One region of the Ruthenibacterium sp. genome, then DNA from elsewhere that is predicted to be linked to it. Evidence: predicted binding sites of a transcription regulator. Region 1 holds the regulator's gene; each other region holds the start of a gene.
The links. The regulator Rex, encoded in region 1, represses fermentation and respiration genes when NADH is low (regulators of the CRP and FNR family bind a similar motif). The targets are predictions, from matches to a motif close to ATTGTTAANNNNTTAACAAT.

Region 1 (4,998 bases):
CTACAACCTCCATTTTTCCAAGCGACGAAGTCACCCATGCCTTTCTGAAGGCGCAGGGGCGCGAAGAGGATTATATGCCGCTGGCCGCCGACGCGGACGCCGTGTACGACGAGGTCATTGAGATCGACCTTTCCGCGCTGGAGCCTCTGGCCGCGTGCCCGCACAGCCCGGACAATGTGAAGCCCGTGCGCAGCCTTTCCATGACGAAGGTAGACCAGGTGTGCATCGGCAGCTGCACCAACTCCAGCTATGCGGATCTGATGACCGTGGCCGAGATCCTGAAGGGCAAAACGGTATCTCCCGAAGTGAGCCTTGCCATTGCGCCGGGCAGCCGCCAGGTGCTGGCAATGCTGAGCGCGAACGGCGCGCTCACCGCCCTGCTGGACGCGGGCGCGCGCATTCTGGAAAGCGCCTGCGGCCCCTGCATCGGCATGGGCCAAAGCCCCAACTCCGCGGGCGTTTCCCTGCGCACGTTCAACCGCAACTTCGAGGGCCGCAGCGGAACGCGGGACGCCGGCGTATACCTTGTAAGCCCTGAAACGGCGGCTGTGAGCTGCCTGACGGGGTATATCACCGACCCCACCTCCGTGCCTGCGGCCGCGCCCGTCGCCATGCCGGAGGCCTTTCCCATCAACGACAACATGGTGGATCTGCCCGCCTCTGAGGACGAATATGAAAGCGTCGAGGTGCTGCGCGGGCCGAATATCAAGCCCCTGCCCGTGGCGCAGCCTCTGACAGACACAATGGAGCTGCCCTGCCTGCTGAAGGTGGGCGACAATATCACCACGGACCATATCATGCCCGCCGGCAGCAAGATCCTGCCTTACCGCAGCAATATCCCGCATCTGGCAAACTACTGCTTTGAAGTGTGTGACCCCGAATTCCCCGCGCGCGCCATGGCGGCAGAGGGCGGCTTTATCGTGGGAGGCGCCAACTATGGCCAGGGCTCCAGCCGTGAGCACGCGGCGCTGGTGCCGCTGTATCTGGGCATCCGCGCGGTCGTCACCGTCAGCTTTGCGCGCATCCATAAGGCGAACCTGGTGAACGCGGGCATCCTGCCGCTGGAATTCGAGAATGCCGCAGATTATGAAAAGATCTCCCTGGGAGACACGCTGGAGCTTTCCGGCGTGATCGCGGGCATCGAAAACGGCGCGGTAACGCTGACGAACAAGACCACGGGCTGCGTCATCCCCCTGCGCTGCGACATCAGCGCGCGCCAGGCGCAAATCATCCGCGCGGGAGGCCTTTTGAACTACACCCGCGAAAAAAACCGGTAAACACCGGCATTTCCGCGCCGCACCGCCTTTCGCGGCATGCGCGGCGGCAAAAAATAAACGACAACGGAGGCACGCAAATTGGAAAACATCACTGCTGCAAAAGAAAAATTCGGCGCGCTGATCGAGGCGCAGAAAAAACGGGTGGCCGCCATGCGGGCACAGGGAGATTTTGTGGATTACGCGGCACTGCCGCAGATCGTCATCGGCGTATGCGGCGGCGACGGCATCGGCCCGACCATTACGCATGAGGCCGAGCGCGTGCTGCGCTTCCTTTTAAAGGACGAGGTGGAAAGGGGCAAGGTGACGTTCAAGGAGATCGACGGCCTGACCATCGAGAACCGCGCCGCCCACATGAAAGCCATCCCCGACGACGTGCTGGCCGAACTGAAGGCCTGCCACGTCATCCTGAAAGGGCCTACCACCACCCCCCGCGCAGGCGACGAATGGCCCAACATCGAAAGCGCCAACGTTGCCATGCGCAAGGAGCTGGATCTGTTCGCCAACGTACGGCCCGTGAAGGTGCCCGAGGAAGGCATCGACTGGACGTTCTTCCGTGAGAACACTGAGGGCGCGTACACCCTGGGCAGCTGCGGCTTCGAGACCGAGGACGGCATCTCTGTGGATTTCACCATCACTACCACTGACGGCACGCAGCGCATTGCAGAGCTTGCGTATGATTTTGCCAGGAAAAACCACAAAACCCGCGTGTCCATCGTTACCAAAGCCAACATCATCAAGGCCACGGACGGCAAGTTTTTGAAGCTCTGCCAGGCCGTGGGGGAAAAATACCCTGAAATCACCACGGACGACTGGTATATCGACATCATGACGGCCAAGCTGGTGGACAAAAAGCGCCGCACCGATTTTCAGGTGTTCGTGCTGCCCAACCTGTACGGCGACATCATCACTGACGAAGCGGCCGAATTCCAGGGCGGCGTAGGCACGGCGGGCAGCGGCAACATCGGCAAGCGCTACGCCATGTTTGAGGCCATTCACGGCTCGGCGCCGCGCATGGTGAAGGAGGGACGCGCCCAGTATGCGGACCCGTGCAGCATGCTACGCGCCAGCGTGATGCTGCTGTCCCACATCGGCTACCAGGCCCAGGCGGACAAGCTCACCGCCGCGCTGGACAAATGCATGTTCACGGAAAAGGCGCTCACCGTCACGGGCCGCGACACCGGCTGCACCTGCACCGAGTTCGGCGATTACGTGATGCGCACCATCGAGACCCTTTAATTTAGACGAAAAGAAGTTGGTGAAGACAATGGCGGCGCAAAACCAGAATAAAGTCTCCCTTCCCGTCATCAAGCGGCTGCCGAAATACTACCGCTATATTTCGGACATGCACAACAACGGCATCGTGAAGGTGTCTTCCAGTGAGCTTGCCCGAATGATGGGCACCACAGCCTCACAGGTCCGGCAGGATTTCAACTGCTTCGGCGGTTTCGGCCAACAGGGCATCGGCTACCATGTGGATGTGCTGCTCAGCGAGATATCCAAGCTGCTGTTCAGTGAAAAGAATCTCAACGCAGTGCTCATCGGTACAGGCCGTCTGGGCCGCGCCATATCCGGCTATCTTTCCGCCGAGGCCCGGGGCTATCACCTGATGGCCGCATTCGACAAAAGCCCGGACGAGATCGGCCGGGAGCTGCAGTGCGGCGTGATGGTGCAGGACGTGGCCGAGCTGGCCGCTTTCTGCGCCGCACACCACCCGGACGTAGCGGTGCTTTGCATCCCGCGCGCGGGCGCGAAGGCCGTAGCCCCCACGCTGGTGGAGGCCGGTGTAAAGGGCTACTGGAACTTCAGCCACTACGACCTCTCGGTGGACTACGAGGGTATCACGGTGGAGAACGTCCACCTGGGTGACAGCCTGATGAGCCTGGGCTACCGTGTGCGCAACGATTAAAACGACAGGATAGGGACGGTCTTACCAAATGGCAAAGCTATATTTCCGATACGGCGCCATGAACAGCGGCAAGAGCACCGCGCTGATGCAGGTAGCCTACAACTACGAAGAGCGCGGCATGCGCGTGCTTATCATGAAGCCCTCCATAGATACCAAAGGCGGCGAAAAGCTGATGTCCCGCCTGGGTGTGGAGCGGCGTGTTGACATCGCGGTGCGGCCGGATATGGACCCGTTGGCGCTGGTGCGCGCGGATATTGCAAAAAACGGGCCTCTTGCCTGCGTTCTGACGGACGAAAGCCAGTTTTTCACGTCATGGCAGGCCGAACAGCTTTTCATGGTGACTGTGGCGCTGAACGTGCCGGTCATCTGCTACGGCCTGCGGGCGGATTTTTCCCTGCAGGGTTTTCCCGGTTCCACCCGTCTGCTGGAGCTTGCCCACAACATCGAAGAGATGAAAACCATCTGCCAGTGCGGGCGCAAGGCAATGTTCAACGGCCGCAAGGTAAATGGAAAATTTGTGTTTGAAGGCGCACAGGTGGCCATTGACATGGAAAACAATGTGCAGTACGAATCGCTGTGTCCCCAGTGCTATTTCCGCGAACGGGACAAGTTTTTTGCAGAAAAGGCGGCGGAGGCGGCACAGAAACCCGGCGCAGACGCGCCGTGATGCGCATTTTCTCCGCCGATTCAAACCAGAAAGCCCGCTCCGGGTACAGGCGTAAGGCCGTTCCCGGAGCGGGCTCTTGTATTCTATTTTACGCGCGCCGCAAGGACGGAAGCTGTCAACCGCCGGCGGCAAACTTTTACATACCGCCGTAATAGGCCACCAACAGGTCCACCACCGCGCCGTAGCTTTTGGAGCCGAGCTCCTGGTCGTAGCTTTGCAGAAATCCCGAATAAGCGCTGTCCGCCGCCTTGGACACCGGAGACTCGAACTGCCGCCAATAGGCGTTGTTTGCGAGAATATCCTCGTTCGCCGTCTGGCATACCTGCTGCGCGATCTCCAGCCATTTTTCATAAGACGCACCGTACAGCGCGTTGGAAAGATGGATATACCCCAACAGATAACCCGAATACGCATACAGCGGGTCGCCGCTGGTGTCGCACGCGAGGATGGCCACAAAATTGGCCGTCTGTTCGGGAGCGACGCCGCGCACATGCGCCAATTCATGGGCAATGGTCGCAGGCAGCAGGCATTCGGGCGAATCTACATTCAAATTCGCCTCCCCGGTGAACGGGAAGAAAAAACCTGTAAAATTCAGCGCGCTCAGCACCCGGGAAAACAGCATGGGCTTGGGGCTGACGGCGGAAACAGACAAAAACGGGTACTGCTGCTCCAATGCGTCGTACAATGTGCCGGATGCGTCAAAAATAGCCTGTGTATCGCCGGAGAGCACGCCCGGCGCGGCGTGAGGCGCCAACGGCGCCGCCGCATTCAGCTTTTCCATAAACAGGCGCGTTGTGGTCTCAAGCTCGTCCAGTGTTACGGGCCGGGCCGTTACGCCTGCCTGTTCTTCAAACGTTTCCGCGTAATAAGTAAGGCCCCACAGCAGCGTAAAGCCCGTGTAAACGCTCAGTGCCACCAGCACGCCGCCCAGCGCACGCCTCCACAGCACTGCCAGCCGCCGTCCGCGCCCACGCGCCAACAGCCACACCGTGCGGCCCACATACCAGATGCAGAACAAAACCAGCACGGCCCAGCACAGCTCGGCCACAGAAAAGGGCGCAAAACCACACAGCCATCCCACTGCCCGGTGGTATGGCTGCACGATCTTGTGCACGATGAAGTCCGATGCGGCGCGGCTGCGCATTACA
Region 2 (4,998 bases), on a different contig from region 1:
GGCAAAGCGCGCCGATGCCGTACATGCGGCAGAAACGCAGCCACAGGGTGATAACGGGCGCCTTGAACGAATAGTAGATGAGCGGCAGAATGCTGTTGCCGCCCGCAAGCGCAAGCTCGTGCTGGAAGGCAAAGGCCGCCTCAGCCGCCTGCGCGTTGTTCTGCGCTGCGGCGATGCGCGCCACAATATCCCCCAGGCGTGCCAGCGCTTCATCCGAGGCATAACGGATGGCACGCTGCGCAGCCAGATGCTCCAGCGCGCGCCGCACCTCCAGAATAGAGCGTATCTCATCCTTGCCCAGCACGCCGCCCTGATACTCCATGATGGCGATAAGCGTGGAAAGGTTCCCCTTGCGTCGGTAATCCGCCACGAAAGTTCCCTGCCGCGGCCGCACCTCCAGAAAGCCCTGCTGGGCCAGCTCCGCCAGACCGCCGTTCACCACGGCGCGGCTCACCTGCATCTGCTGGGCCAGTTCCCGCTCAGGCGGAAGCTGTGTACCCATGGGCAGCTCGTCGGACAATATCATCCCCTGCAGCTGCTGGACAAACAGGTCCTTCAGGCTGGGAGCGGACAGCTTTGCAAATTCCATTGTGTACCTCCCCTTCTGGTATTGGTTGTACCACATATCACTTTTTGATTTTATCATACATTTTGCCAGAGTACAAGCCCGCTTTATACCACACTTTCACAAAAAGGGAGACGGCCGATTGACGGGCCGAAGCAGGAATGTTAAACTATTGACGAAGATTGGTATAGCCACGCTATCAAGCAAACAAGGGAGAGATACCTGTGGACGAAGTGAGGATTTTGGAGATCAAACAGAGCGTATTCGCCAACAACGACCAGCGCGCCGAGCTTTTGCGCCGGGAGCTGAAAGAAAAGAGGATCTTTCTGCTCAACCTGATGAGCTCGCCCGGCTCCGGCAAAACGACCACCCTGACGCGCACCATCGAGCGTCTGCGTGACGAATTCAAGATCGGTGTGATGGAGGCGGACATCGACTCCGATGTGGACGCGCGTACCATTGCGGCGACGGGCGTTAAATCCATTCAGCTGCACACGGGCGGTATGTGCCATCTGGACGCGGATATGACGCGCCAGGGCCTGGACGGCCTTGCAGCGGGCGACGTGGAGCTTGCTGTTTTGGAAAACGTGGGCAATCTGGTATGTCCGGCGGAGTTCGACACAGGCGCGGTGAAAAACGCAGCCATCCTGTCGGTGCCCGAGGGCGACGACAAACCGCTCAAGTACCCGCTGATGTTCCAGATCTGCGACGTGGTTCTCATCAATAAAACGGACGTGCTGCCCTACTTTGATTTTGACATGGAGAAATGCAGAGAAAACATCCGCATGCGCAACCCGAACGCCAAGGTCATCCCCATCTGCGCCAAGACGGGCGAGGGCGTGGACGAATGGGCCGACTGGCTGCGCGCCGAAGTAAAAGCCTGGCGCGGCTGAACCGCGACCGCACAGAGAAAGGATGCCGGATATGAGCGAGACACATTTCCCCCTGGACGAGAGCAAACTGCCCTTTCCCATTCCAAAGGACGCGCAGCCCCGGGAGAAAATTTTAAAACTGGGGCGTATGATCACAGACCGCATTCCCGCTAAGCTGCACGGCCTGACGGCGGAAGACCCGGAATACTGGGGCCTGGCGGGCGTGGTGACGGATGAAATGGCGGACGTCGCCCTGAAGATGAAGGTGCGCAAGCCCATGACGCTGTCCGAGCTTGTAAAAGCCACGGGCAAGCCCGCCGAAGAGCTGGAACCGCTGCTGTACCAGATGAGTTGCGTGGGCCTGCTGGAGTACAACTGGGAAAACGAACGGCATGAAAAGCAGTACGTTCTGCCGATGTTCGTACCCGGCAGCGCGGAATTTTTCAATATGCACAAGCAGCAGATCCAGGACAATCCCGAGGTGACGGCTTTTTTTGAGCGCATGACCTTCCTGCCCCTGGAGCACATCACCGCCATGGTTCCGCCGGGCGGCGCGGGCATCGGGATGCACGTCATTCCCGTGGAAAAAGCCATTGAAACAGAGAACCGGTCCGCCGATATCGAGCACATTTCCCACTGGCTGAAAAAATACGAAGGCAAATACGCGGCCAGCCCGTGCTCCTGCCGCATGTCCCGCGCCCGCATGGGCGAGGGCTGCGCCGACGACCCGGAGGACTGGTGTATCGGCGTGGGCGATATGGCCGATTATCTGGTGGAGACCAAAAAGGGCCATTATGTTACTTACGACGAGGTGCTGGAGATCCTGCGGCGCGCCGAGGACAACGGTTTTGTGCACCAGATCACCAACATTGACGGCGAGAACAAAATTTTTGCCATCTGCAACTGCAACGTCAACATCTGCAACGCCCTGCGCACCAGCCAGCTGTTCAATACGCCCAATATGAGCCGTTCGGCCTATGTGGCGAAGGTGAAAACCGAAAACTGCGTTGCCTGCGGCCGCTGTGTGGAATACTGCCCCGCGGGCGCCGTCAAGCTGGGGCAAAAGCTGTGCACCCAAAACGGCCCGGTGGAATATCCCCGGCAGGAGCTGCCCGACGCCGTGAAGTGGGGCCCGGAAAAATGGGATGTCGATTACCGCGACAACAACCGCATCAATTGCTACGACGCCGGCACGGCCCCCTGCAAAACGGCCTGCCCTGCGCACATCGCCGTGCAGGGCTACCTGAAAATGGCCGCGCAAGGCCGCTACACCGACGCGCTGGCGCTTATAAAAAAAGAGAATCCCTTCCCCGCCGTATGCGGCCGCGTGTGCAACCGCCGCTGTGAGGACGCCTGCACCCGCGGCACCGTGGATCAGGCCGTTGCCATCGACGAGGTAAAGAAATTTATTGCCCAGCAGGACCTGAACGCCGCCACGCGGTATGTGCCGCCGGTGGTCGCACCCACGAACCGGGGCGGCTTCGCGGAAAAGATCGCCGTCATCGGCGCCGGCCCGGCCGGCCTCTCCTGTGCATATTATCTGGCCGAGCGCGGCTATAAGCCCACGGTATTTGAGAAAAACGAGCGTCCCGGCGGCATGCTGGTATACGGCATCCCCTCCTACAAGCTGGAAAAGGACGTCGTGGACGCGGAGATCGAGGTGCTGCGCCAGATGGGCGTGGACATCCGCTGCGGCGTGGAAGTGGGGCGCGACATAACGCTGGACACGCTGCGCCGGGAGGGCTATAAGGCTTTCTACGTGGCCATTGGCTGCCAGGACGGCCGCAGCGCGGGCATTCCCGGCGAGGACACCGCGGGCGTGATGACCGCCGTGGACTTCCTGCACGCCGTCGCGGAAAACGAAACGTACCCCGTGGAGGGCCGGGCCGTTGTCATCGGCGGCGGGAACGTGGCCATCGACGTGGCCCGCACCAGCGTCCGCTGCGGCGCTGCAGAAGTTTCCATGTACTGCCTGGAGCCGCGGGAAAGCATGCCCGCCTCCGCCGAGGAAGCAGCAGAGGCCGAAGATGAGGGCGTGGCCATCCGCTGCGGCTGGGGCCCGAAGGAGATTCTTGCGGAAGCCGGCCGGGTGACCGGCATCGTTCTGAAACGATGCGTTTCCGTGTTTGATGAAAACGGCCGCTTCTGCCCCAGATATGACGAGGCCGATACCATTACCGTTCCCTGTGAACATGTGTTTCTGAGCATTGGCCAGAGCATCCGGTGGGGCAGCCTGCTGGACGGCGCAAAAGTAGAGCTGGGACGCGGCGGCGCCGCCGTGGCGGACCCGCTCACCTACCAGACGGCACAGCCGGACATATTTGTAGGCGGCGATGTGTACACCGGCCCCAAATTCGCCATCGACGCCATTGCCGCCGGCAAGCAGGGCGCGGAATCGCTGCACCGCTTTGTACACGAAAACGCCAGCCTGACCATCGGCCGTAACCGCCGCCAGTTCAAGGAGCTGGACAAGGAAAGCCTTGCGCTGGAGAGCTACGACAACGGTGCACGCCAGAGCGCGGGCATGGACGAGCGCATCGACTACCGCCGTTCCTTCCGGGACGCGCACAAGACCTTTACCGAGGAGCAGGTGAAGGCCGAAACCGCGCGCTGCCTGGGCTGCGGCGCTTCGGTGGTGGACCCCAACAAGTGCATCGGCTGCGGGCTTTGCACCACCAAGTGCGAGTTCGACGCCATCCATCTGAACCGGGAGCTTCCCGAATGCAGCAGGATGGTGCGTTCGGAGGATAAATTCAAGGCTATTCTGCCTTATATGATCAAGCGTGAAATGAAGATCCGCTTCGGCAAAAAGGACGGCTGAGACGATGCATGAGCTTGGGATCGTATTCCATATCATCGACAGCATCGAGGAGGTTGGGCGGCAGAACAAGCTGCGCCGCGTCTCCACGGTGACGCTGGAGCTGAGTGAGGTCTCCGGCGTGGTGCATACTTATCTGGAGGACTGCTGGCACTGGGCGGCGGCCAGATCGCAATTGCTGAACGGCTCGCGCCTCGCCATCGAGGCGCTGCCCGCCGTTACCCTGTGCGAGGACTGCGGCAGCACCTACGCCACGGTGGAGCACGGCAAAACGTGCCCTTTCTGCCAAAGCCCGCGCACGCATCTCGTCAGCGGGAATGAGATCAATATCAAGGAGATCGAGGCGTGCTAGGGACGCGCCTTTGACCGGGTACACGGCGGCGCTGCCGCCAAAAACAAGGGAGGAACCGTATCATGTTATTTCAGATCTACGGCGAAAACGCCGGCTTCCAGCTTTTGGGCTGGGCTCTCGTCTTTGTGGGCCTCATCGCGGCCAACGAACTGGCCCGCCGCTCCAAAAAGGGCGGTATCTTCTTCTTCCTGGCGCTTCCCGCCGCACTGACGGTATATTTTATCGCCATTTACGCGGGCGCGGCCATGGGCGCGGAGTGGGCGCTGAACAACCCCACCTACACGCATATGAACAGCTGGTTCCACTACGCCAAGCTGTACGCCGCCACCGCGGGCTGCATCGGGTTTATGATGCTGAAGTATAAATGGAGCATAGGAAAGACGCAGTGGTT
Region 3 (4,998 bases), on a different contig from region 1:
TAAATACCGCGTCCCGCTGCACCGGGTTCAGCTTTCCGAATTGCGCCTCAATATACTTTTTGCGCAGCGCAAGGAATTGTGTTTCAAATTGGGATTCCATTGTTTTCCGCCTTTGGTCGTATTCTGGCGCATTCTATTCATGCGCACTATCGTATTTAGTATAGCATACTTGCACCTGATTGAAAAGAAAAAGCCGCTCCCAAAGGAACGGCTTTTTCCGTAAAAGCGTCATTTCAACATATTGATGAGGATACCGGCGGCCACAGCGCTGCCGATTACGCCCGCAACATTCGGCCCCATGGCGTGCATAAGCAGGAAATTCTGGGGGTTTTCCTGCTGGCCGACCTTCTGAGAAACACGTGCGGCCATCGGAACAGCGGAAACACCGGCAGAACCGATCAGCGGATTCACCTTGCCGTGCGTCGCCCAGCACATGATTTTGCCGAACAGAACACCGCCCGCAGTGCCGAAGCAGAACGCGATCAGGCCCAGCGCCACGATGAACAGCGTGTTCTTGTTGAGGAAGGTCTCTGCATTTGTGGTACAGCCGACAGACACACCGAGGAAAATCGTAATGATGTTCATCAGCTCGTTGCCCGCCGTCTTGTTGATGCGGTCCACAACACCGGACTCTTTCATCAGATTGCCCAGCATCAGCATGCCGACAAGAGGCACGGCTGTGGGAAGGATCAAACAAATGATGATGGTGCAGATAATGGGGAACATGATCTTTTCCAGTTTGGAAACCGGACGAAGCTGTTCCATTACGATCATACGTTCTTTCTTTGTGGTAAGCGCGCGCATGATAGGCGGCTGGATGATGGGCACCAGCGCCATATAGCTGTACGCGGCCACAGCGATAGCGCCAAGCAGTTCAGGCGCCAGCTTGCTGGCAACGAAAATGGCTGTCGGGCCGTCCGCACCGCCGATGATGCCGATGGCGCCGGCCTGCGGGCCGGTAAAATTAAGCAGCTTCGCTCCGATGTAAGTAGTGAAAATGCCAAGCTGTGCGGCAGCGCCCAGCAACAGGCTCTTCGGGTTGGAGATCAGGGGGCCGAAATCCGTCATCGTACCGATACCAAGGAAGATCAGCGGTGGATAAATGCCCAGCTTGACGCCAAGATACAGCATATCAGCCAACCCGCCATGGTGCAGGATCTCGCTGAACATCGGATACAGCGAAGGGTCCGCGCCTTCCGGCGGGATGAAATACTGCATGTGGATAATCTCGCCAAACGGAAGGTTCGCCAGCAGCATGCCGAAGGCGATCGGCAAAAGCAAAAGCGGCTCGAACTGCTTGCCTATGGCAAGATAAATCAGCCCGCAGGCGACGATAATCATAATCAGATAGCCCGGATTCTCCATGATGCCGACAAAGCCGGATTCATTGGCAATACCGGTGACTGCGTTTAAAAAGCCCTGCATGTCTGTTCATCCCCTCCTGTCAAAACGGCTCGGTGTAAGCCACAACACCGGCCTGCCCCCAGGCGGAGCGCCCGGACACTCTTGTGCGCTTAACACTGCGCAGCGTATAATGTTCGCCGCCGTCCATGCAGGCGATAGCGGCGGCAATGGCCGCGACGACCTCGCCCGGGATGCCGGCTTCCACAACCGGAGCCTTCGGAGCAGCCGCTTTCACCGGAGCGGGAGCCGCTTCTTTCTTCGGAGCAGGCGCGCCTTTTTTCCTGCGGTCTACAGATGTAAAAATAATGCCCTCGAGCGTAATGAGCAGGTAGAGCAGCACCAGAACGCCGAATACGAGGATGAGGCCCGTTGCCACAACCACGCCGACGGACGGTTCGGGGTTCCCGGATGCAGTATTTGCCGCAACCGTAAGGAACTGTGAAATGCCCATGAAATAACCTCCCTGTTTTTTTACGATATCTTTTTATATTATAGATGAAATCCGTCCCGGTTGCAACCGTTAAATGAAAAAGTTGTTAAAAAAATCTCAAATATTTTCAGTTTTTCCTTCGACGGCTTACACACAAAAATGCCCGTCTGACGATTGTTCTTCAGACGGGCATAGAGCAGCATACTTACCTTATCTTATATCTTAAAAGGAGCCTACTTTTTGTTCATATTGTTCGCACGCCTCGCACACCTTTTGCTGAGGCGCAGGCTTCGGCTCATACCAGCCCCGCTTTTGCATCTCGCTGAACACTTCAAACTGCATGTCATGTTCCTCGGAAAGAATCTCCATCAGCTTATCCTTGCGTTCCTTTGTGGCGCATTCACCGGCATAATGATTATAATTCCCCGTGATGAATTTTTGGGAATTGAGCGCATCCGTCATTTTCGCCTGATCATCAAAGCAATTCATTATTTGTCCCCTCCTCATTTCAGTTCGCTGAGAATCGCATCATAATGCTGCGTATGGCGCTGGGCCATATCCTCGCACATTTCTTTGAGCGCCGGGTCCTCACAGGTCTGTGCATAGCATTTGTATTTTTTAATGATATTTTCCTCGTGAGTGAGCAGTTCGGAAAAACCGGCCAGCTCTACGGCAGTGATTTCTTCCATGGGGTTTGCCTCCTTTTCTGTAATGGTATTAGTTTTTCTCCAAGGCTCGCAAATATACAAAAAGCCCTGCGGCAAAACGCCGCAGGGCAAAGGAAATTTTATGAAAACAGGAGCCGGGCAATCAATACATGCCGCCCATACCGCCGCCCGCCATGGCGGCGTTGGCCGCAGCCGAGGCCGCGGGATCTTCCGGCTCATCCGCGACAAGGCTCTCGGTGGTAAGGACCATGGACGCCACGCTGGCCGCGTTCTCCAACGCAGAACGGGTGACCTTGGTCGGGTCAACGATACCGGCCTTGATCATGTCGCCGTATACTTCTTTCTGGGCATCAAAGCCATAGTTGGCATCGCTGCCGGACATAATTTTGTCGATAATGACACTGCCCTCCAGGCCGGCATTGGCCGCGATCTGGCGCAGCGGAGCCTCCAGTGCTTTGCGCACGATGCGCGCACCCGTGCGCTCATCGCCTTCGAGAGCGTCGATCACAGCGTCAACAGCAGCAGTCGTGTGCAGCGGAGCCGTGCCGCCGCCCGCGACAATGCCCTCTTCCACGGCAGCCTTGGCCGCATTCAGGGCATCCTCAATGCGCAGCTTCTTCTCTTTCATCTCGACCTCAGTGGCAGCGCCGACTTTGATGACGGCAACACCGCCGGACAGCTTGGCAAGACGCTCCTGCAGCTTCTCCTTGTCGAAGTCGCTGGTCGTCTCCGCCATCTGCGCACGGATCTGCGCAACACGGTTGCTGACAGCTTCCTTGTCGCCCATACCGTCTACGATGGTGGTATATTCCTTCGTTACCTTCACCTGGCGGGCACGGCCCAGCATATCGACGGTGGCGTCTTTCAGCTCATAACCCAACTCTTCGCTGACAACCGTGCCGCCCGTCAGAATGGCGATGTCCTGCAGCATTTCCTTGCGGCGGTCGCCAAAGCCGGGAGCTTTGACAGCGACAACCGTGAAGGTCCCGCGCAGGCGGTTCACGATCAGCGTGGACAGAGCCTCGCCCTCCACATCTTCGGCAATGATGACGAGTTTCTTGCCGGACTGTACGATCTGCTCCAGCAGGGGCAGAATATCCTGAATCACACTGATCTTCTTATCCGTGATGAGCAGATATGCATCATCCAGAACAGCCTCCATGCGCTCGGTGTCTGTGACCATATACGGAGTGATATAGCCGCGGTCGAACTGCATGCCCTTTACGACTTCGGAATAGGTCTCAGCCGTCTTGCTCTCTTCAATGGTGATCACGCCGTCAGCGCTTACCTTTTCCATCGCCTCAGCGATCAGGCTGCCGATGACTTCATCGCCCGCAGAAACCGTGGCAACACGCGCCACGTCGGCGGAGCCCTCCATTTTCTTGCTGTTCGCCTTCAAAGCCTCGACAGAAGCCTTCACGGCCTTCTGCATGCCGCGCTTCAGATCCATGGGGTTTGCACCCGCGGCAACGTTCTTCATGCCCTCGGTAACAAGCGCCTGTGCCAAAACCGTTGCGGTGGTGGTACCGTCGCCGGCAGCATCGTTCGTTTTGGTGGCAACTTCGCGTACGAGCTGAGCGCCCATGTTCTCGAACTGGTCTTTCAGCTCGATCTCTTTGGCGATGGTAACGCCGTCATTGGTGATGACCGGAGCGCCGAACTTTTTGCCCAAAACTACGTTGCGTCCCTTGGGGCCAAGTGTGATCTTGACCGTATCGGCAAGCTTATCAATGCCGGCGCAGAGAGCTTTGCGCGCCTCTTCGCCCATGAGTAACTGTTTTGCCATAAATAACGACTCCTTTTATTTTAAAATAGAATGAAAACAACTTTGCTGAGAGCTTACTCTACAACGGCAAGAATGTCCGACTGGCGCACGATGGTGCACTCGTCGCCGTCCACCTTCACTTCGGTACCCGCGTATTTGGCGATCAATACCCTGTCGCCCACCTTGACGGTCATCTCAACTTGGTTGCCGTCCACAAGGCCGCCCGGGCCCACAGCGACAACTTCGCACACCTGGGGCTTTTCCTTGGCGGAGCCCGTAAGGATGATGCCGCTCTTGGTAGTTTCCTCTGCTTCTACGTTTTTAATGACAATTCTGTCAGCGAGAGGTCTGATTTTCATAAAACTTTCCTCCTAAATTAAATTTTCCTTGTTTAGCACTCTATATCTTTGAGTGCTAAACATATTGTAACCACATTTACAGGAAAAATCAAGGGGGTAAAATAAAAATTTTTTGTGAACTCGCACGAAAACAAAACAATACCGGGCGGCCTGCGAAGGAGCCACCCGGTATTTGTCATATTTGTCTGCCTTCAAGTCATGTCACGCCGTTACGGCGGGAGCTCTGTCCTCAAACTGCGCATACAGCGGAGCCGGCAGCACAAACCGCGCTGCCAGAGGCAGCACTTGTGCGGAAAGACTGTCCGCCGGAGTGCACTCCCCGTCGATATTTGTGATGACAGCCTTCCCATCCATCGGCTCGATCAACACCTT

Region 2: hypB (hydrogenase nickel incorporation protein HypB) is a predicted target of Rex. The motif match lies at 726-745, and genes of this name have one in related genera.
Region 3: IIY41_RS11475 (OadG family transporter subunit) is a predicted target of Rex. The motif match lies at 1,937-1,956, and genes of this name have one in related genera.

What each region holds. Positions count from the first base shown of each region.
Region 1 is NZ_JAFOIN010000046.1:23,039-28,036, reverse strand. Features, by position in the region: gene IIY41_RS05020 (aconitate hydratase) at 1-1,277, shown strand, start outside; gene IIY41_RS05015 (isocitrate/isopropylmalate family dehydrogenase) at 1,356-2,513, shown strand; gene IIY41_RS05010 (redox-sensing transcriptional repressor Rex) at 2,542-3,183, shown strand; gene IIY41_RS05005 (thymidine kinase) at 3,212-3,850, shown strand; gene IIY41_RS05000 (DUF3810 domain-containing protein) at 3,987-4,998, opposite strand, start outside.
Region 2 is NZ_JAFOIN010000009.1:1,884-6,881, forward strand. Features, by position in the region: gene IIY41_RS00925 (FadR/GntR family transcriptional regulator) at 1-589, opposite strand, end outside; gene hypB (hydrogenase nickel incorporation protein HypB) at 790-1,458, shown strand; gene IIY41_RS00935 (FAD-dependent oxidoreductase) at 1,490-4,258, shown strand; gene IIY41_RS00940 (hydrogenase maturation nickel metallochaperone HypA) at 4,263-4,607, shown strand; gene IIY41_RS00945 (DUF5692 family protein) at 4,670-4,998, shown strand, end outside.
Region 3 is NZ_JAFOIN010000092.1:104,599-109,596, forward strand. Features, by position in the region: gene IIY41_RS11465 (ATP-dependent helicase) at 1-100, opposite strand, end outside; gene IIY41_RS11470 (sodium ion-translocating decarboxylase subunit beta) at 229-1,425, opposite strand; gene IIY41_RS11475 (OadG family transporter subunit) at 1,445-1,855, opposite strand; gene IIY41_RS11480 (spore coat protein) at 2,057-2,323, opposite strand; gene IIY41_RS11485 (hypothetical protein) at 2,338-2,523, opposite strand; gene groL (chaperonin GroEL) at 2,645-4,288, opposite strand; gene IIY41_RS11495 (co-chaperone GroES) at 4,342-4,626, opposite strand; gene IIY41_RS11500 (diacylglycerol/lipid kinase family protein) at 4,828-4,998, opposite strand, start outside.